2 regions of the Vibrio sp. 10N.261.46.E11 genome follow, and region 2 is predicted to be linked to the other one. Evidence: predicted binding sites of a transcription regulator. Region 2 holds the regulator's gene; the other holds the start of a gene.

Region 1 (11,327 bases), on a different contig from region 2:
TCTTCAAATTTACTTCTTCAGAACATCCACATACGTTCCTCACATTAGCCTCAATAAAACAATTTCATCTAACCTATTGTTAAATATTTACTATTTGATAGTGTGTCTAGGTGCACATTAAGGATGTGTTTCATATTTAGCGATGAAAATAGTAGGAGTTGCGATGAGTATTATAGTGAGACGGTCTGAACCGTCAGATGCGAAGGGAATAAAAGAAATCTACGAATGCACTAATGCTTATACCGGTACGCTGCAACTCCCAAATCCATCTCTGGAAAGCTGGCAGAAACGAATCTCTAACATGCCCGACAACGTGTACTCGTATGTCGCGATGATCGACGATGAGATTGTTGGTAATTTAGGAATGGAAGTGTGTGTAAACCCGAGAAGGCGTCATGTGGCTTCATTCGGAATGGGTGTTAGGGACGATGTATTAGGCAAAGGTGTCGGTAGCAAACTACTCGCAACCGCGATCGACTTGTGTGATAACTGGATTAACATCAAACGACTGGAGCTAACGGTGTATACCGATAATGAGAGAGCGATCAGTCTGTATAAGAAGTTTGGCTTTGTGATTGAAGGGGAGTCCGCAGGATTCGCTTTCCGAAATGGCGAATATGTGGCGGCTTATCACATGGCGCGACTCGTATAGCGCTCGGTTTCTAACACACGGCTACCAATAACACAGCTAGAGTTATCCAATAGATAATAAAACGCCACGTTACAATAACGTGGCGTTTTCTATTTCAGTCAACTGATGCTTTGAAGCGCTTCAGTTTTAATTTTACTTAAGCTGTAAGAGGCTCAAGGTTCGCAGGGCGGTAGTGTACTGATTTTAGTACTTTACCTTGGCGAACTGTCTTACCTTCAGATACGAAATCTTCCGCACACTTAGCAATGATGTATTCGCCTTTTTGAACAGCCATCAGCTTGATGTTTTGCTCAGCATAGAATGCTTCCGTTTCTGCGTATTCTGTTTCGTTACGGCACACTTTGCTCATGTTGCTTGAGTGAACTTCGTCCCAGCAAGGCAGAAAGTCAATTGAGCGGTTTTTAGAAACATTCAATAGCAGGTCGATCAGGTAGCTAATTGCTAGGTTGTCTTCAACCTTAGCTTGGCCAAGGTGAACCAGACGTCCCATCAAAACATAAACGCTGTCTACAATAGCGTCCGCTTGTTCGATTTTAGAGTCAGCTTCTGCAAGTTCTGTTAGTTCTTCTATCGCTAGCGAGGTATGTAGCGTATCGCCTTTTTCGTCCATTGTGTCAGGAGCTGCAACAGGCAGATCAAAAGTACTACGGAACTCTTCAATATCGCGATAAAGGTGATCGTAGATTTCTTGGCTTAGTTGAGAAAGGTTCATTTTCCTATCCATTTTTTTTCGTTAATGCTGCATTTTATCAAAGCTGGGAATAGGGTGCTAACGCAAAGTCGAAGAAGTCGACTTTTATTCATTGGTTTAATGAGGTATCTTGCATAAAACTAATTGATTATTATATAAATTACAGTAAGCCATTACGTAATATTGCCAATCAGTTCTCCGTCGTAGGATCACAGTTATGCACCAAGCTAATGAAAGTGAAGTTGTTATACGTCGTTTGTATCAAATCACCAATGATTACCGAAAAGGGTTCGATATTCAGATCGCTCAGCTGCTTATCATGGGGCTTGAACGTTTTAATTTAGACATTGGTATTTTGTCGAAAATTGATGGTAATACTTACTTAGTTGAACACTCTGTCACACCGGAAGGGGTTGAGCTCAATAGTGGCGATATCTTCGACTATAGTTCAACCTATTGTGAGATTACGTGCAAATCTGTTGGCCCTATTTGTATTGAACATTGCGGTAAACATGACAAGTATGCGACACATCCTGCCTACCAATCTTTTGGGCTAGAGTCTTACATTGGTATCCCAATTTTCGTTAATGATGAGCTTTATGGCACCTTAAACTTTTCAAGCCCAGCTCCCTATCATCGAGAGTTTAAAGAGTTCGATATCGACGTTATGCGGTTAATGGCGTCATGGATTGAAGTGGAACTCGTGAGAAGACAGCAAGAACGTAAACTGACAGAGTTAAATGAAAAACTTGAATATCAAGCTTTGTACGATCCTCTTACACACTTGCCGAATCGACGTTGCTTATTCAAAACGTTGAATACAGAAGTAGAGCAGTTAAAAGGATCTTTAGGAAAGGGCTCTTTGGCTGTTGTCGACATCGATTTCTTTAAACAGGTTAATGATACTTATGGTCACCAAATGGGTGATGTTGTGTTAAAGAAAGTGGCAAACATTCTTCGTAATAGTATTCAAGATGGAGAGTTTGTAGCTCGCTTTGGTGGTGAAGAGTTCATTCTTTGGTATCCAAACGAAACCCCAAGCAGTGTTGAAGATAAGTTCATGACTCTTCTGCAAGAGGTGAAGAAAATCACGCTGGATAGAAAGCCAGTTACCATATCAATAGGTGCGTGTCATTTTGAGTTGAGTACTGGAGATAGCAAAGGGGAAAGAATGTCGGCGTTAGACTCGCTAATTAAAGTTGCCGATGAATGCCTGTACATTGCTAAACAAAATGGACGAGATCAGTTTATATCTCGTCCATATCATCAAGAGCGCTCAGGAATATGAGCCAGAATGTTAGCGATTAACTGAACAGGTAAGGGAATAATTTACGGCGTTCTTCAGGTGTTAACGACTCAACTCTTGCGATGTTGGTATCAGGAATCGCTTCAGGGTTAGGGTAGTGCTTCAGCACCTTTTCCATACTCGCTTCACGAATTAAATGATAAACCGGATACGGAGAGCGGTTGGTTAGGTTTTCATCGTCTTCTGGATCTGCACCACCAAAGCAATAGCCTGGGTGGAAGGTTGCAACTTGGTAAACACCTTCCCAATCTTCTTGCTTGATCAGCGCTTCAATCCAATCAATGAACATGTTGTAGTCGAAAAAATCTTGCAGCATGTTAGGTACAACCACCAAAGTCGTCTCTAATTCCGCGACTGGTGTGTTATCTAACTCTACGAAATGCGTCATGATGTCTTCTAGTAACGCTTCTTCCGTTGTCGCTTCACTCACAAAGATCTTAATCTGTTTATTACGTTGTGGCTTAGCTGCGAATGGACACAGGTTTAGGCCAATAACGACATCGTCTAACCACTGTTTTACTTGGTCGTGAATGGTTTGAAGATCTGAGCTTTGAGTGTTCGACATAACAGGTTCCGAAATGAAATTTTGCGTAGGATATCAGAACGGACGTTAATCAAAAGCAATAATTGAGTTACAAAATCCATCCCACTTAAGCTTGTGCAAGTTTAGAGGCTGAGACTCGAAGCTGTTTCAACTGATAGACCCATGCAAATATCGCGACATAAAAGATAGACCCACCGGCGATAACACCATTCCAACCGAACAACTGCCAGCAATATAAGAGTAAGAAACCACCTAAGCTCCCGCCAATGTAGTAATGGACTAAGTAAAGTGCGGTTGCCGTTGCTTTAGCGCTCGGCGCTTTTTGACTCACCCAAGAGTAGGCTAGGGTATGGGCGAAGAAGGCTCCGCCACTGATCAATAACAACCCGGCTAACATGAACGGGACTTTGTCGACGGCAGAAACCAACATACCAATTAAGCTGATACACACGCCGATCAATATACCGTTTAACGGATCAAAGCGAAGTGTCCATTTGTTGGAGAGCTTAGAGGTTACCGTACCGGCCAAGTAACACAGGAATATCAGCGAAGCCAAACCAACGGGCACTGAGTGAGGCGTAGATACAAGCCTAAAGCCCATTACAGAATATAGGTTAACGAATAGCGCGAAGTTAGCGCCACCAATCAACATCGCGAGCCACAAGGTACGGTTTCTTAAGTGCATCACAACCGAGCGGTTATGATGAAAAAACAACCCTCTCTGAGGTTTGAAGTTTTGTTGGTCAGGCAGACTATACGCAATATAGAGTGCGCCAAACAAAGAGCCGACAACGAAAAATAGAACGGTTGCATGCCAGTCAAAATAATCCGTAATCAAGCCGCCTAATACACGTCCGAAGATACCACCTAAAGAGTTGGCCGCAATGTAGCCACCAATCGCGACAGCAAAGGCTTTGGGTGTTAACTCTTCGACCATATAAGCAACCGCTACACCAGCGAACGCCGCGACAGCGATGCCCATGAATGCGCGGGCAATAACCAGTTGCAGCAAGGTAGTCGTGAACACCATGCTTAGGCCTATTAGCGGGATAGTAAATAAGCTCAACAGAATGATGGGTTTTCTGCCAAAGGTTTCAGAAGCGATAGCCCAAGGTACCAAGCTGATAGAAAGTCCGAGTGTTGTCGCGGCAAACAGCCAGTTGATTTGAGTTTCCGATACTTGGAAGTGCTCAGCCATGTGGGGCAAGATAGGTTGAAAAAGGTAGAGGTTACAGAAAATGATAAACGAACCAATCGCCAATGATTGGGTGATTCGTTTGTATTGAGAGCTGCCTTTATCAAACATTTACGTAGCGCCTGTGCGAGTAATTAAGCTATTTGTGAACAAGTTATCAGCACAGTGGTGATTAAAGAAATATATTAAAAATATCACCTCTATATAATTAATATATCGACATGCTTGAGTCAAAACCCCTTCGACATTTTCTAGCTGTAGCTCAGTTTGGTAACTTTACGCAGGCGGCCAAAGCGCTGCATATCGCACAGCCTGCATTGAGTATCTCCATTAAAAAACTAGAGCAGACACTTGAGTTGATTCTATTTCGTCGCGGAGATAAATCCGTCACCTTAACCGAAGAAGGAAAGGTGTTGTTTGAGCATGCGAAGCGCATAGCCCAACAGTTTGATGATGCACAACTTGCGATGAACGAGTTAAAGGGGTTAGATAAAGGAGAAGTGCGATTAGGCGCTCCAAGCATGATGGGTAGCTACTTTTTCCCGCAAGTTGTGATGGCATTTAAAAGCCAATACCCAAACCTCAAGTTGACTCTGATCGATGCGGGTACAGCTTCGATACGCGAGATGCTTTTAAACGGTGAACTCGATATTGGGGTAATCAATCATGAAAATGTGCCAGATGATCTCGAAACCGACCACTTGTTGAGTTCTGAGATGCTAGCTGTTGTTGGTAAAGAACATCCATTAGCATCGCAACCATCCATTACCTTTGAAGAGTTTTTCGCTCAAGAGCTGATCATGTTCAAGTCGGGTTACTTCCACCGAGACTTTATTGATGCGACTTGTAAGAAATACAATCTCGATATGACCATCGCATTCGAGACGAACTTGCTACCGATGATTTTATCTATCGTGAAGCGAGAATTTGCCATTACTGCGCTGCTGAGTTTGGTCACAGAATACGAAGAAGACGTCGTGGGGGTGCCATTTAAAGACCCTGTAAAACTTAATCTCTCTTTGGCTTGGAGAAAGGAAGGATATTTGTCGAAGGCAGACAGAACCTTTATTGATTTTGTAAAGCAGTATGTGTGATTAAGCAAGATGAAGTAGATAAAACAAAGCCCGCAGATCCTTGGTTGGACATTCGGGCTTTGTTTGTAGAAATATAAGTCTGCACGTTAAGTGTTCTTAGAGTTATACATCTTATCGAAGTTCTTCTGATTCCAGCCGACCATCACTTGGTCGCCGATTTTCAGTACGGGGATAGAGCGAGCCCCCATCGCTTGCAACTCTTTACGGCCACGCTGCATCTTTGCATTCGTTAGGCGGTAAACAATTTTCTTTGAATCCAAATAGCGCTGTGCATCTTTACAGTGCGGGCATTTGTCTGCGACGTACAATACAACACGTTTCATTTTTACAATCTCTTTTTGAGTCTAGCTCTTGGTGAATCTCGCTAAAGTGTAACGAATCCTAGGTGATTAGAAAAGTGTGATCAGTTACACTATGCGGCTCAATTTTAAAGACCACAACATATTGTCGTGGTGTAACTTGTACGGTCTTTCAGCATGCATCCTTCTTTACGCTATATTCAAGGCTATCCTAAGCACATTATCGACCCTGTAACTCAACTTGTAGAGTCGGGTAAATTAGTGTCGTGGTTTGAAGCTCGCTATCCAAATAATCATGAAATTAAAAGCGAGAAGACCCTGTTTGATTATGCGATTGAGATTAAAAATCGCTACATGAAGAAAACACCACCGATCAGCAAAGTGATTTACGACGGGAAGATACACCTAATCAATAACGCATTAGGCCTTCATTCTTACGTTGCCAAGAATCACGGTGGCAAGATCAAATCGAAGAATGAGATTCGTATCGCCAGTGTCTTTAGAAATGCACCAGAGCCGTTGCTTCGAATGCTGGTCGTGCATGAACTGGCGCACATCAAAGAGAAAGAGCACGACAAAGCCTTTTACCAACTATGCTGTCACATGGAACCGGAATATCACCAACTTGAATTGGATGCCCGTTTATTCATGATGTATTTAGATTTAAAGAAGTAGCCCAATGAGCCAATCACAAAATAGAACGACGCTAAGCCTGTCGAAAAACAGCGCCTCTGATAAAAACCGTAACAGTGCGGATTCAAAAGCGGCTGGACAGAATAAATCCAAGCGAGTTTCTGGTAAACCAAACAATAATAAAGGCGGAGCGGGTAAAGCACCGTTTAAGAAAGGCACTTCGAATAAGAGCGCACCAAAAAGATCGAACGGTTCGCAAAAGCCTTCTGGCTCGAAACGAACGGGCGGTTCACAACGTAACAAGCATAATGCTAAACCAGTGGGCGGATTGCACCCTAGAAATCAACACACAGGTCGCTACGACTTCGCACTATTAGTTGCTGCGTTACCTGAGTTGAAAGAGCACCTGATTAAGAATCCTGTTGGTGAAGATACGATCAACTTCTCTGATCCATTGGCGGTTAAGCTACTTAACAAGGCTTTACTGGCGCATCACTATGGCGTTAAACATTGGGATATTCCTGCTGGTTACTTGTGCCCGCCAATTCCTGGCCGTGCAGACTACATTCACAGAGTGGCAGATATCCTTAACAGCGATGGTCAAGGCGAACCTTATAATCACCCTTCTGTAAAGGCGTTGGATATTGGTGTTGGCGCAAACTGTATCTACCCAATCATTGCTACGACAGAATACAAATGGCGTTGCACGGGTACAGATGTTGACCCTGTATCCATCAAAACTGCAAACTTCATTGCAAAAAGTAACGCGAACCTGAAAGGTAAGATCCGAGCGCGCTTGCAAGCAGACTCTGAAGCCATCTTTAAAGGCGTGATTAAGGATAATGAACGTTACGATGTCACTATTTGTAACCCTCCATTCCACGGTTCTTTAGAAGAAGCGGAAAAAGGGTCGCAACGTAAACTTGATAATCTAGCGGCCAACCGAGCTAAGAAAGCGGGTAAGTCATTCAAGCCAGAATCTAAAAAATCGCAAGCTAAGCAAGACAAGCCAACCTTAAACTTTGGTGGTCAAAAAGCGGAACTATGGTGTCCGGGTGGTGAAGCGGCTTTCATTATGAAAATGGCGAGAGAGAGCCAGCTTTTTGCTACTCAAGTTTTGTGGTTTACGACATTGATTTCTAAGAAAGATAACGTCGATATGGTTCGTTCAGAGCTGGGTAAGCTGAGAGCGAAACAAGTGAAAGTGGTAGAGATGTCCCAAGGGCAAAAGGTGAGTCGCTTTGTTGCATGGACCTTTATGGATGATGAGCAGAGACAAGAGTGGATTGCACTTAAATAGCTCTCCAATACGAAAGTACCTAATAGCTTAACTAAGAAAACGGGCTTGTTGTTCATTCAACAAGCCCGTTTTTTATGGTCTAGTGAGGCTAAGTAGAAAGCAACTCGTCTAATTTTGCTTGGTACTTCTTCTCAAGTGCACTGTTTCCGGCTTTGTTTTCCAGTTCTACCAAGATTTGAAGCGACGGAATTTGATAGCCATAGCGCTGGTGGAACTTGAACAGACGAAGCCTCGCGTCATTATAATCTGCTTCACTTACTTCAATCTTTGATAGCTGTAATATGGACTTTGCTCGATTTGGGTCGTGGTCTATAGCACGTGTGAAGTAGTACTTTGCTTGGTCAGTATTACCGGCTTTAAACGCGCAAAAGGCCGCATTCTCATAGCTTGCAGAGACAAGGTAGTAGTAGGGTTGGTCAATAGCGCGATTGAAATATTTATCAGCTTGCTCGTATTCGCCTTGTTTACACAAGAACGTACCGTAGTTATTCAATACATTGCCGTTTCTTGAATCTAGACTGAGTGCTTTGCGGTAAGTGGTTCTTGCTTCATCTACTTCGCCAACTTGCTCGTAATAATGTGCCATCGAAAGTTGGGCGCGGTAATAGCTAGGAGCGTGTTTGATAGCGAGCTCTAGATTTTCACGTGCCTTGACCATATTACCTTGCCCCATGTAGCCCAAACCTAACTCGATGCGTGATTGAGACATCGCAATGGGATCACTTGCCATTTTGGGTGGCCCTTCGGTGACAGAAACACAACCTACCAGAGAAACAGAGGCGAGTAGCGTGAGATGAGATAACAGGTTGGATTTTGGTAATAACGACTGGTTAGGCATGTGCAGCTCCTTTTGAACACAAACCTATGATATAAAACCGAACACACTTAAGTGTTAGGTAGATTATGGAATGCGACCCAAACATCATAAAAAAACCGTGTCCCATTTGGTGTTTTATCAACAACCTATGAAACACGCTTTATGTGTTTGTGAATCGGAAGAAAGAGCTTAGTCGTCTTTGGTGAAGTTGTCTTCGCTGAAGTGATCCAGATCGTAAGGCGTTTGTTGGTAAACGCAGTAGTTTAACCAGTTTGAAAACAATAAGTGTCCATGACTACGCCAACTTGCTACAGGCTTGTTGTCTGGATTGTTGTTCGGGTAGTAGTTGATTGGTATCACTGGCTCCATGCCTTCACCTAAATCACGGATGTATTCATTGTGAAGTGTATGCGAGTCGTATTCAGGGTGACCGGTTACAAACACGTTTCGTTTATCTTTCGTTGCCGCAAGGTATACGCCCGCCACATCAGAAGTCGCAAGAACATCAAGGTCGGTATGCTCGGCTAAGTATTCCTGAGAGAAATCAGCATAGCGAGAGTGTGGTGCCAAGAAGGTATCGTCGAAGCCTCGTAAAATTGGGTGGAACGGGTTATGAATCTCGTGGTTGTAAACCCCAGAAAGCTTATCTTTACGAGTACGCTTTGGTAAATCATACAAGAGCTTTAAGCCAGCTTGAGCTGCCCAACACACATACAAGGTTGAGGTCACATGTTTGTTCGCCCATTCCATGATTGTTTTTAGATGATCCCAGTAGATAACATCTTCAAATTGAACCAAGCCAAGTGGCGCACCAGTGATGATCAATCCATCAAAGTTTCTCCCTTTGACCATTTCAAATTGGCGATAGAAGTTATCAAGGTGTTCTGTTGGTGTATTCTTGCTTGGACGGTCATCAATACGCAGCAGCTCTACATCGACCTGCAATGGGCTGTTGGACAGTAGGCGTAAGAATTGAGTTTCAGTTTCAATCTTCTTCGGCATTAGGTTGAGGATCAAGACTCGAAGTGGACGAATTTCCTGTGTCGATGCTCTTGATAACGGCATAATAAAGATGTTTTCTTCACGAAGAACATCAGATGCTGGTAATTGGTCTGGAATGCGAATAGGCAAAGCTTTCTCCCTAAGCTGGATATGTAGACGTCTATACATCTAAATTTATAGTAGTTTGATACACTTGTCGATATACAAACTGGATAGTTGTAAATTATTTGTGTTTGCTATCAGAAGTCATCCACCGACGTCGAGGGAGTCTCATTGTATTCAGTGATTATCTGAGTCGAGTATAAGGACTCGGTTTTCGGATGTTGAGCAACGGCAGTTATCAGAGAAATTCGTCACTATTTAAGATAAAATCATGTTTTAAAATTAGCCTGTAAAGTGACAGATGAAGTTAATACTCATTCGAGGGCTGCCCGGTTCGGGCAAGTCAACAAAAGCAAAAACCTACGATGCATTGCATGTCGAAGCGGATATGTATTACGTGAATGAGCAAGACGACTATAATTTTGACCCAAGGCAGTTGCAGCAAGCGCATGAGTGGTGTCAGAACACTGCAGAAGACGGCTTGAAGCAGGGGTTAGACGTTGTAGTGTCGAATACTTTTATTAAGCAGTGGGAAATGAAAGCCTACCGCCAACTCGCACTCAAATATAAAGCGGATTTAGTTATAGAAGTGTGCCGAGAGCAATATGGCACTATTCACGACATCGAACCGTCGGTGATTAAGCGCATGGCAAAAGATTGGCAAGAATAGCCTCGTGCTTATCCAGCTTGGCAGAGTGGCAAATAGAATTAATTTAATAGAACAACTCCAAGGTAACGATTGAAATGGCAAAGCGCTCTGTTGTGGTCGACATGACATCTTACGGCATCTATACAACGTGGGATTCCAAATCTAAAGATCTTCCAAAAATCCAAGAGTTCACCACTACCGTTGATGCTGAAATCGACGTGGAATTTGGCTATATCTTGAATATCAAAAAAGCCAAAGGTGAAAAAATCCGTTACTGCATCTATCACCCGAACATCACCACCGACACGGGTGAAGTACTCGAGCCGTTCGATGGTGAAGAGCATGTCGGCAACAATGACTGGGATTTTTACTTAGGCGACACCATCTGGGCTCCTGTCTCGAACAAGTTAGGTAAGTGGCGCATGACCGTCGAGCTAAAAGGAAACATCATTGCTGATAAGACATTCGACCTTGTTGCGAAAGACGAAGGGCAGTTTTGGAAGCGCAGGGGTTTTTAGACGAAACTTCTGGTAGACGCTAGCTTTAGGCTAAACGCAGACAACAAAAAAGCCGAATCACACGTTACATGTGAACTCGGCTTTTTGACGTTAACTAGATGGCATTTTCTATTTCGTCAACGAGTAAGATTGTCTAGTTAACAAATAAGAAAGGCAGTTAACAAATCAGACCGGCTAGTTAACCAGTAAGACTATTGAGTCACGTAAGCCACAACAAACTCAGTGATTGCGACCATGTCTTTCACTGCAATGTATTCTTCAGTGGTGTGAACTTTCGCCATACCTGTAGAAAGGTTAACCGTTGTTAGACCTTTAGCGTTGAAGTTGTTCGCATCACTACCGCCACCTGTGCGTTTGGTATTCGCCGTTACACCAAGCTTTTCAAACGCGGATTTGATAGAAAGAATATGCGGATGATCGTCTGCGATAACGAATGCGTCGTAAGCACGAGTCGATTCGATTTCTACTTCAGCGCCGAACTGTTTTGCACTCTCTTGGAATGTCGAGATCATGTGCTCAACTTGA
Region 2 (11,327 bases):
AAGGCTACCTTGGTGAAGGCCTGCCGATTGATGCACGCCCAGTACACTTCTCATCATGGATGGGCGGTGACCGCGATGGTAACCCATTCGTAACGCACACCATCACTAAGGAAGTTCTGCGCCTGTCTCGCTGGAAAGCCGCAGACCTTTACCTAGGTGACGTGAACGAGCTGATTACCGAACTGTCGATGACCAAATGTAATGACGCCGTTCGTGAATTGGCTGGCGATGAGCACGAAGCTTACCGTGCAATCCTGAAGAGCCTACGTACTCTGCTCAACAACACGCTAGAAGTGCTTGATGCAAAACTGCACGACGCAGAAGTACCGAAGAAAGAAACACTACAGAACATAGACCAACTTTGGACACCGCTTTACGCGTGTTACCAATCGCTGCACGAATGTGGCATGGGCGTAATCGCGGACGGTTCTCTACTTGATACCCTGCGCCGCCTGAAAGCATTCGGTGTGCATTTAGTTCGTCTCGATGTTCGTCAAGAAAGCACACGTCACTCAGATGTGCTGTCTGAATTGACTCGCTACCTGGGCATTGGTGACTACGACCAGTGGAGCGAGCAAGACAAAGTCGCTTTCTTAACTAATGAATTAAGCTCAAAACGCCCACTACTACCACGCGATTGGGAGCCATCTGAACAGGTCAAAGAGGTTTTAGACACCTGTAAGGTGGTTGCTGCTCAACCTCGTGAAGCCTTTGGTGCTTACGTGATCTCTATGGCTCGTACTGCCTCGGATGTATTGGCTGTACATTTGCTTCTACAAGAATGTGGTTGCCCGTACCGCATGGACGTATGTCCACTGTTCGAAACGCTAGACGACTTGAATAACTCAGAAGCGGTAATGAAACAGCTAATGAGCATCGACTTATACCGTGGTTTTATCCAGAACCACCAAATGGTGATGATTGGGTATTCTGACTCAGCAAAAGACGCTGGCGTAATGTCTGCTGGTTGGGCTCAGTATGATGCGATGGACAAGCTGGTTAAGGCTTGCGAAGAAGAAGGTATTGAACTGACTCTATTCCACGGCCGTGGCGGTACAGTTGGTCGTGGTGGTGCTCCAGCGCACGCCGCTCTTCTTTCTCAACCACCTAAGAGCTTGAAAGGCGGTTTACGTGTAACTGAGCAAGGCGAAATGATCCGCTTTAAACTTGGCTTGCCTGATGTTGCCGTAAACAGCTTCAACCTATACGCAAGTGCGATTCTAGAAGCGAACCTTCTGCCGCCACCGGAACCAAAACAAGAATGGCGCGACCTAATGGAAGTGCTGTCTCAAGTCTCTTGTGAGGCCTACCGTAACGTGGTTCGTGGTGAAGAGAAGTTTGTTCCTTACTTCCGCCAAGCGACGCCTGAGCTAGAGTTAGGCAAGTTACCTCTTGGTTCTCGTCCTGCGAAACGTAACCCGAACGGCGGCGTAGAAAGCCTACGTGCGATCCCATGGATCTTCTCATGGAGCCAAAACCGTTTGGTACTGCCTGCATGGTTAGGCGCTGGTGAAGCGATTCAATACTCTGTCGATCAAGGCCATCAAGCGCTACTTGAAGAGATGTGTCGTGAATGGCCATTCTTCTCGACTCGTCTAGGTATGCTGGAAATGGTGTACTCGAAGTGCAACATGGAAATCGCTAAGTACTACGACCAGCGACTTGTTGACGAAGAGCTATTACCTCTGGGTGAGTTACTGCGTGAACAGCTGCAAAAAGACATCAAAGCGGTGCTGAATGTAGAAAATAACGAGAACTTGATGCAAAGCGACCCTTGGGGACTTGAGTCAATTCGTCTACGTAACATCTATGTTGAGCCACTAAATATGCTTCAAGCGGAACTGCTTTACCGTACTCGTAAGTGTGAAACACCACCAGCAGAGCTAGAAGAAGCGCTAATGGTGACGATTGCAGGTATTGCAGCAGGTATGCGAAACACTGGTTAATTAGTGATTCCATCTACAAAAGAAACAAAAGGTCGCCATTGGCGGCCTTTTTATTTTGCTAAACGACCACTAGTGAGTATTTTGTCAGTTTTTTGGGTTATTTTGCCCATGTATTCTACTTTATGCTTATTATTTAGATATACTACTGCTCCGCTGCAGAAACACTCCAAAATAATAATCTGCGGCACTCGACCAATAAACTGGTCAACCTAGGTGATAAACGGCTTTGTAAGGTGACATAACCAACGATTGAGTTGGTGCTACTTGAACATAACCAATATAACGTGCCATAGAAGCACACTTGTTGTTCAAGTATTTGTTTACTGTTTACCATTTGGATTTCAGACATGTCATTACCACACGTAATTTTAACCGTTTTAAGTACACGCGATGCTACTGGTTACGATATCACAAAAGAATTCTCCGCAAGCATTGGTTACTTCTGGAAAGCTAGCCACCAACAAGTTTACCGCGAGCTAAATAAAATGGCTCAGAACGACCAGGTAACTTGCGTACTTGAGCCTCAAGAAGGCAAACCTGATCGTAAAGTTTACTCTATCACCGATGCTGGCCGTGGCGCGCTAGGTGAATGGTTTGAACAACCAACTGCACACCCAACCGTTCGTGACGAGTTCTCAGCTAAGCTAATGGCTTGTGCTGTACAACCTTCTGACGCTTACCGTGTACAACTTGCTGAGCTAGTAGAAGAGTCTCGCAAACTGGTTTCTCACTACCGTGAAATCGAAGCGGCTTACTACGCAACGCCATCAACTCTAGACAAGCAAGCACGCCTTGAGCGTCTTACTCTTCGTCGTAACCTACTGATCCGTGAAGCATGGATTGTATGGGCTGACGAAGTACTGCTTGAACTTGGCGCTCTTGCTTAAGTTAAGTTAGAAGCTAGAAGCTAGAAGCTAGAAGCTAGAAGCTAGAAGCTAGAAAAGCAAAAGGCTTGAACTCTTAGAGTCCAAGCCTTTTTTGTATCTATAGGATTTGAAATGTTACTACCAGAAGCTTTTACAAGCGCTTGGGCTTTAGTTCTTAGACTTTGCCTAAAGCGCAGCGACTTGTGGACGAACACCTAATGTGTGGCAAAGTGCGTAAGTCATTTCTGCACGGTTTAGCGTGTAGAAGTGGAAGTCTTTCACACCTTCACGGCTCAGTGTACGAACCATATCAATTGCTTGGCTAGCACCAACAAGCTGACGAGTCGTTGGATCATCATCCAAACCTTCAAACTGCTTCGCCATCCACCCCGGTACTTTCACGTTGTTCATCGCAGCAAAGCGAGATGCTTGCTTGAAGTTAGACACTGGCAGGATGCCCGGTACAATCTCTACGTCAACGCCAGCCGCCACACAACGGTCACGAAAACGTAAGTAGCTTTCGACATCGAAGAAGAACTGAGTGATAGCACGGTTAGCACCCGCATCGACTTTACGCTTAAGGTTAATAAGATCCGATTGAGCGCTTTTTGCTTCAGGGTGAACCTCAGGGAATGCCGCTACTGAGATATCAAAATCGTGGCGAGATTTAAGTAGCTCAACTAGGTCAGATGCGTACATATCTGGCGCGCCGCCGCCTGCTGGAATATCACCACGCAACGCAACAATACTCTCGATACCATTCGCCCAGTAATCGTCGGCAATTTGAATCAGCTCTTCGCGGCTAGCATCAATACACGTTAGGTGTGGCGCTGCTACTAGACCTGTTTGGTTTTTGATTTCTTTAATGATTGAGTGGGTACGATCACGTTCACCCGAGTTTGCACCATAGGTTACTGATACAAATTTTGGTTGAAGTGTTTTAAGACGGTGAACAGAATTCCACAGGGTCTCTTCCATCTTCTCACTGCTTGGTGGGAAAAATTCAAATGACACATTGATGTTGTCAGAAAGCTCAGCGATATTCTGATTTAAAGCGTCGATATGACTAGCGTGTGTGTATCCCATCTTACTCTCCCTGTGGCAAAAGCAACCACTCAATAATCTCAAATCCCTAGCGACGTTTAGACGTCTATATGTCTCCAGAATGAATTGAATACGATTTAATGTCAACAGATCCATTATGAATTTTTTTCAACCAGATAGTGAGAAAAGCTCAAGCCGATAGGTGGGTCGCAAAGAAAAAATAATGTAGAAAAAAGGCTGAAAAACACATCGTGCTTTCAGCCTTATTTATCTTAGTGGATAGTATGCTATTTACGCATTTAAACAATTATTCTGAGTATTAAAGCAATTGATCTGACTATTAAACCAATCGCTCTAAGTATTAAACCAACCACTCTAAGTATTAAAACAGGCTAGACATTCTGTTTAAATCAGACTGAATTGCACCAGCTGTCACTTCACGACCAGCACCTGGGCCACGAATAACCAATGGATTATCTTTGTACCATTTGCTCTCAATCGCAAAGATGTTGTCGCAAGGCAGTAAGTTCGCCAGAGCGTGTTCTTTAGATAGCGCTTCAACGCCTACGGTAGCTTTACCATTCTTCTCTAAACGCGCTACGTAACGCAGAACCTTCTGCTGAGAATGTGCTTTTTCTAAACGCTCAGCCAACTCTTCACTCAGCACAGAAGCCTTATCGAAGAAGTCATCCACTGATAGGTCTTGCAACTCTGCAGGTACCAGTGACTCTACTTTGACGTTTTCAGGCTCGATATCTAAGCCCGATTCACGCGCCAGAATCACCAGCTTACGCATTACGTCTGAACCATCGAGGTCAGCACGAGGGTCTGGTTCCGTCAGGCCTTGTTGCCACGCTAAATCAACCAACTCGCTGAATGGCACGGTGCCATCAAACTGTTGGAACAACCAAGATAATGTGCCCGAAAAGATACCAGACAATGCAATGATGTCATCGCCACTTTCACGCAGGTCACGTACCGTGTGGTTAATCGGCAAACCTGCACCAACGGTCGCGTTGTACAACCAATGACGGCTGATCTTTGCGAAAGCATCTTGCACTTGATGGTAGTACTCGCTTGATGCAGAGCCTGCCACCTTGTTAGCTGAGATAAGGTGGATACCTTGTTGTGCAATTTGCAGGTACTTTGCTGCAAGCACAGGGCTTGCGGTGACATCGAGTACTACCGCTTCATCGTAACCCTGAATAGAACCCAAACGCTCTAACCAGTCGTTACCATTGTTGGCAATCGCTTCGTCGTCAAAGCGCTTACCTACCGAAGTCGCATCAATGCCTTGGTCATCGAACCAATAGGTTTGGCTATCAACAACGGCAACTAATTCAAAGTTCATTCCACGACGCTTTTCAAGTTCCGCTTTTTGCTCAGCAAACAGGCTTAACCAGCTTGAACCAATGTTGCCCTTACCACACAAAGCAATCGCAACACGCTTCTGCGCTTGGAACAGTTGAGAGTGAATGCCTTTCACTAGGCTTGATGTTTCACTCTTACGAATGACTGCCACTAAGCTTAAGCCTGAGTTCGCTTCTGAGATGAACTCAACCGGCGAGCTCTTAAGCTGTTGGTAGAAACCGTAGCAATGGTTCGGGTTCTTAGTCACACCAGCACCCACCGCCGCAATCAGAGAGAAGCCTTCTTTAAGCTTAATTTCCGCTTCAATCGCGTGGTCTTGTAGATATTCTAAAGCGCCACCAGCGATCTCTTCTGTATAAGCAAGGCGCAAACAGTGCTGATCCGGTTCAAGCTCATAAGCAAGAGGCTCAAGTTGAGCGCGCTTAAGCCCTTCAAGCACTTCGCTCTCGAGACGGTCGAAATCATGGCCGTGACCAAAGGTCAGCTGCACGATAAGAACTTCATCCAGAGAGGTAATAATTTTTGCTCCACGACCAGATGCCAGTACTCGCTCTATCTGTGTAGAGCCCGCCTCCGGCTGGTAGCTGCAGCGCAAGCTGAGATCCATAGCACTTTGAGCCACAGGCTGTAGCGTTCGGCTATGGAGCACTGGAGCCGCCAGACGAGCGAGTTCACTCGCTTCATCAAGGCGAAGTAGAGGCAGTAAACACGCATCCGAAACCAGACGCGGGTCAGCGCTGTAAACGCCCGCCACATCACTCCAAATCGTCACGCGTTCAACTTCAGCCAAAGCACCAATCACGGTTGCTGAGTAATCTGAACCATTACGGCCAAGCAATACAGTTTCACCCTCGCAGTTCTGAGCCATAAAGCCCGTAATCACCACGCGGCAATGTGCATGCTGCGCTAAGGCTTCTTTGATCAGAGGATAAGAACGTGCGCGGTCAACTTCAGGTTGAGCACCCACTTCTGCACGTAAAAAGGCACGTGCATCTTGAGCAACTGCTTGTAAGTCATGCTGGCATAACAAAGCAGCGAGTAGACGTGAAGACCAAACCTCACCGTGTCCAAGCACTTTTGCTTTTTGCGCTTCGCTTAGAGGAGCCGTTAGCTCCCCCAAAGCGGTAAATTCTTGTTGAATGGTTGCCGTTAGCTGAGCCGCAGACTCACCTTCAAGCAGCGCTTCAATCAGCTCAAGCTGGAACTGACGAAGGGTTTGTAGACATTCATGCGCAATACGACCATCTTTGTCGAGCGCTTCAACAAACTCAATCAAGCGGTTAGTTGTTTTACCCGCAGCCGATACCACGACCAAGTCAGTAGCTGACGAGTATTCTCTAAGAATATTGACCACGCGTTGGTAACACTCAGGATTCGCTAAACTGCTGCCACCAAATTTATGTAGCTGGCGAAAGGTTGCCATTATTAACCCTCCCCTTCAGCGATAAAGCCTTGTGTCTTTTCAAACGCTTGCTTGAGGTCGTCAATCAAGTCATCAGCATCTTCAAGGCCAACAGAAAGACGCAGTAACTGTTGAGAAACACCCGCCTCTGCCAGTGCTTCTTCGCCCATCGCACGGTGAGTCATCGACGCAGGGTGACAAATCAAGCTTTCCACACCACCCAGTGATTCAGCCAAAGAGAACAGCTCTAATTTATCGACAAAGTACTTAAGCGCTTCGAATGAACCCGCAAACTCAAAGCTCAGCATTGAACCAAAGCCAGACTGCTGTTTCTTCGCAATATCATGACCTGGATGTTCAGGGAGGCTTGGGTGATAAATAGTGCCAACGAGATCTTCCTGCTGCAGAGACGCCAGAATTTCACGTGAGCTTTCTTCGTGAACTCGCATACGCGCACCTAGCGTACGAATACCACGTAGCGTCATGTAGCTATCAAACGGTGTGCCGGTTGCACCAATACAGTTGCCCCACCATGCTAGCTCTTCAGCGTGCTCTTCTGTCTTAGTAACTACAACACCACCAATGACATCTGAGTGTCCGTTAATGTATTTAGTGGTTGAGTGGATAACAAAATCCGCACCCAACTCTAAAGGCTTTTGGAATACAGGCGTCAAAAACGTGTTGTCGACAGCAACCAGAGCACCTACTTCTTTCGCTTTACGGCAAGTTTCTGCAATATCAACCACACGAACTAATGGGTTCGATGGTGTTTCAATTAAGATCAACTTTGGCTTAAGCGCGATCGCCGCATCCAGCGCCGCTTGATCCGATTGATCAACAAACAGAACTTTGAAGTCACCTTTTAGCGAGCGAGTGTTAAACAGACGGTAAGTGCCGCCGTAGCAGTCGTGCGGAGCGATAATAAGATCATCGCCACCTAAGAAAGCAGATACCCATAAGTTAAGTGCCGACGTACCACAGTTAGTGACAACCGCGCCTTTACCAGACTCAAGCTCAAACAGTGCCGTTTCTAATAGACCGCGGTTTGGGTTACCAGAGCGGGTATAATCATACTTTGGCACTTCACCAAAAGCGGGAAACCCATAGTTAGTCGAAAGATAAATAGGAGGGACAACGGCATGGTGTTGCGTGTCTGACTCGATACCAGTACGTACTGCGATGGTTGCTGGCTTCCGGCTGCTCATAGGTGCTTCCTTACAAGTTTTGCGTCTGAGAATCACAGCTGCTTGTCGGTATTTTGCGGCTGTGTTAGATATATGTTGTTCACTTTACTTTCATAAACGTGAGACGTCAACACTTCTAGACGTCCATATGTCTTTGCTTATGGCGGTAAATCCCGCTAAAATCACCACTATTAATTTATTCTAACAACTAAAGTGATGAAGGTACGCAATGGCCGACTGGAATGGTGAATACATAAGCCCATATGCTGAGCATGGAAAGAAAAGCGAACAAGTAAAGAAAATTACAGTTTCTATCCCTTTAAAAGTGCTAAAGGTGCTTACTGACGAGCGTACTCGCCGCCAGATTAACAACCTACGCCATGCAACAAACAGTGAGCTACTGTGCGAAGCCTTTCTACATGCGTACACAGGCCAACCACTACCAACGGATGAAGATCTTCGTAAAGACCGTCCAGATGACATACCGACTGAAGTCAAAAAACTGATGACAGAGATGGGTATCGAGTTCGAAGCGTTTGACGAAGAATAAAAACAACTCAGTCACCGCCTTCATTATTGATTCGCTATAGCTGAACCCTATTTGTCACATCACCCACTACGTTATCTGTAGCTGCGCTGTGAATGATAGACATAAAAAAACCGACTCATAGGAGTCGGTTTTTTATTATTCTTTTTCGCTCAATAGAGCAACAGCTATTAAGCTATTAAGCTATTAAGGCATTAAGCCATATAGTTAGCAGGCATCTCAATTCGAGCAACGCCAGACTCAACAGCCGCTTCAGCAACTGCTTTTGCAACGCGAGGAAGCAGACGCGGGTCCATTGGCTTAGGAATGATGTAACCCTTACCGAACTCCAGTGCAGTCTCACCCGCAGCTGCTAGTACTTCAGCTGGAACTGCTTCTTTTGCTAGTTCACGAATCGCTTTAACCGCCGCTAGCTTCATTTCGTCATTGATTTCGCTCGCACGCACGTCTAGTGCACCACGGAAAATGAATGGGAAACAAAGTACGTTGTTTACTTGGTTAGGGTAATCACTACGGCCAGTACCCATGATTAGGTCAGAACGAACTTCATGTGCAAGCTCAGGCTTGATCTCTGGATCTGGGTTTGAACATGCAAACACAACAGGCTTATCAGCCATCAGCGTAAGTGCCTTAGCTGGTAGCAGATTAGGACCCGATACACCCAAGAACAGGTCAGCGCCTTCGATAACATCTTCAAGCGTGCGCTTGTCGGTGTTATTTGCGAACAGCTCTTTGTATTCATTCAAGTCATCACGACGAGTGTGGATCACACCTTTACGGTCAAGCATGTAGATCTTCTCACGCTGAGCGCCACACTTAATCAGTAGCTCCATACAAGCAACCGCTGCTGCGCCAGCACCTAAACAAACGATCTTACACTCTTCCAGTTTCTTTCCTTGAAGCTCGATCGCGTTAAGCATACCCGCTGCCGTTACAATCGCAGTTCCGTGTTGATCATCATGGAAAACAGGTACATCACAACGCTCAATCAGGCGACGCTCGATTTCAAAACAGTCTGGTGCTTTGATGTCTTCTAGGTTAATACCACCAAATGTATCTGCGATATTCGCAACCGTATCAACGAACTCATCGATTGTGCGGTGTTTTACTTCAATATCGATAGAATCTAAACCAGCAAAACGCTTAAACAGTAGCGCTTTACCTTCCATGACCGGTTTAGAAGCAATAGGACCAAGATTACCTAAGCCAAGAATTGCAGTACCGTTAGAGATAACTGCAACCATGTTGCCTTTACCTGTGTACTTATAAACGTTATCGACATTCTGTGCGATCTCGCGAACAGGCTCAGCTACGCCAGGGCTGTATGCCAGTGCTAGGTCTTCTGCAGAGTTTGCAGGCTTCGTCAGTTCTACGGCAATTTTGCCTGGAATTGGGAACTCATGATAATCAAGAGCTTGCTGACGGAATTGTTCTTGAGGCGATAACGATTTTTCAGATGATAACGCTTGAGGGGATTGATCTTGGCGGCTGTCTTCAGACATAGGTGTAGGTTCCTAGGATATTATTATTTGGGGGATCTTGTTCATGTTAATGGATGTACTTCAAAGTTCCTAGGTGGTTGAAGCATCTGTATCATTAAAAAACGAGATTTCACTACTAATAAGACCAGTGGGCAGTTGAAATTACTGTCGCCTGCTCAACTTTAGAGCGAATTTCGAGGAAGGAGTGTTGGGGTAAGCGATGAAATAAAATTTACGCCAGTAACCTACCACTTTAAATGAGCTAATAATGAAATACGATTCAGTATTTTTTCAAATTTCAGGCAACAAAAAAGGACACCGAAGTGTCCTTTTTATGTCTAAATAGCGAGAATTACTTCTTGCTAGAAAGAGCACCGAAACGCTTGTTGAAGCGATCAACACGGCCGCCTGTATCTACGATACGTTGCTTACCTGTGTAGAATGGGTGACATTTGTCACATACGTCTAGGTGGATAGATTCTTTTGCTAGCGTTGAGTTGAACTCAAACGTGTTACCGCAAGAACAAGTTGCAGAAACTGCTTTGTATTCTGGGTGGATACCAACTTTCATGGGAAAACCTCAATTAGGCCGTGTCGCCATCCGATTCTAAGCCGGACACCACACGTAGTTAAAAAATAAATAAAGACACCGCTGTATCACTAAACCGCGATAAAGCCATACCTTTAAGGCGCAGTATAGTAATGAATCTGTGAGGTAGGATCAACTGATTTGATACATTTTTCACCAACACTGTCCTTAAACCTTCTATTAAGCGTTATTTTCTGGCTCCAGTAGCATTCAAGCCTCAAGTAAGCTCTGTCATCTAAACTGCTCCTCGAATTTAACGCCCTTATCCATTAGACTGTTCGCTCTCGTCAACTCAGATAAAGCCGTCCCTTTATGCGTCCAATGATTGCCCGTGTAGCACTGCCTGTTCCACTCGACAAGCAGTTCGATTACAAGATTCCTAGCCACCTATTTCCGATTATTGGCGGTCGAGTCTCTGTGCCTTTTGGACGACAAACCTTAACAGGCATTGTTACGGCTCTGGTTAACGAATCTGAATTCGAGTTAGACAAACTCAAGCCCATTAAAACCTTACTAGACAACCAACCCGTTTGGCCGGAATCGGTCTACTCACTCTTGGTATGGTGCAGCCAGTTCTATCAGTATCCACTAGGTGAAACCTTGGCCAACGCACTACCAAGCGCCTTACGAAAGGGCAAAGCGGCCGATTTCGCGACGCTTGTTGAATGGCAACTGACCTCGTCAGGTAGAGATCAACTGATGCAGGGCTTTGGCCGTGCCGTCAAACAAGCCAAAGTAATGCACATGCTTGAGCACGGCCCAGTTCCCCATCAAGAATTCATTGATGAAGAAGTGGGCAGCGCGGTACTTAAGACGTTGGAAGAGAAAGGCTGGGTTGAATCAGTAGAGAAAAAGCCGAAGCGCCAGCCGTGGCCAGTTGAGCTCGAAAACGATCAA

The links. Region 2 encodes MetJ, which represses methionine synthesis genes. Its sites were predicted from a motif close to TTAGACNTNTANANGTCTAA; they were not measured.
Region 1: metA (homoserine O-succinyltransferase) is a predicted target of MetJ. The motif match lies at 9,686-9,705, and genes of this name have one in related genera.

Annotation. Positions count from the first base shown of each region.
Region 1 covers NZ_JBFRQW010000036.1:25,257-36,583, forward strand. The annotation lists gene AB4407_RS11970 (GNAT family N-acetyltransferase) at 164-652, shown strand; gene AB4407_RS11975 (nucleoside triphosphate pyrophosphohydrolase family protein) at 789-1,364, opposite strand; gene AB4407_RS11980 (diguanylate cyclase domain-containing protein) at 1,561-2,631, shown strand; gene AB4407_RS11985 (DUF1415 domain-containing protein) at 2,648-3,214, opposite strand; gene AB4407_RS11990 (MFS transporter) at 3,300-4,499, opposite strand; gene AB4407_RS11995 (LysR family transcriptional regulator) at 4,610-5,482, shown strand; gene AB4407_RS12000 (glutaredoxin family protein) at 5,569-5,805, opposite strand; gene AB4407_RS12005 (YgjP-like metallopeptidase domain-containing protein) at 5,959-6,456, shown strand; gene rlmF (23S rRNA (adenine(1618)-N(6))-methyltransferase RlmF) at 6,461-7,714, shown strand; gene pilW (type IV pilus biogenesis/stability protein PilW) at 7,803-8,552, opposite strand; gene metA (homoserine O-succinyltransferase) at 8,721-9,662, opposite strand; gene AB4407_RS12025 (ATP-binding protein) at 9,937-10,305, shown strand; gene AB4407_RS12030 (DUF3859 domain-containing protein) at 10,380-10,802, shown strand; gene AB4407_RS12035 (M20/M25/M40 family metallo-hydrolase) at 10,994-11,327, opposite strand, start outside.
Region 2 covers NZ_JBFRQW010000031.1:57,380-68,706, forward strand. The annotation lists gene ppc (phosphoenolpyruvate carboxylase) at 1-1,946, shown strand, start outside; gene AB4407_RS10445 (PadR family transcriptional regulator) at 2,294-2,833, shown strand; gene metF (methylenetetrahydrofolate reductase) at 2,999-3,898, opposite strand; gene AB4407_RS10455 (bifunctional aspartate kinase/homoserine dehydrogenase II) at 4,239-6,650, opposite strand; gene AB4407_RS10460 (O-succinylhomoserine (thiol)-lyase) at 6,653-7,834, opposite strand; gene metJ (met regulon transcriptional regulator MetJ) at 8,043-8,363, shown strand; gene AB4407_RS10470 (malic enzyme-like NAD(P)-binding protein) at 8,555-9,862, opposite strand; gene rpmE (50S ribosomal protein L31) at 10,194-10,412, opposite strand; gene priA (primosomal protein N') at 10,743-11,327, shown strand, end outside.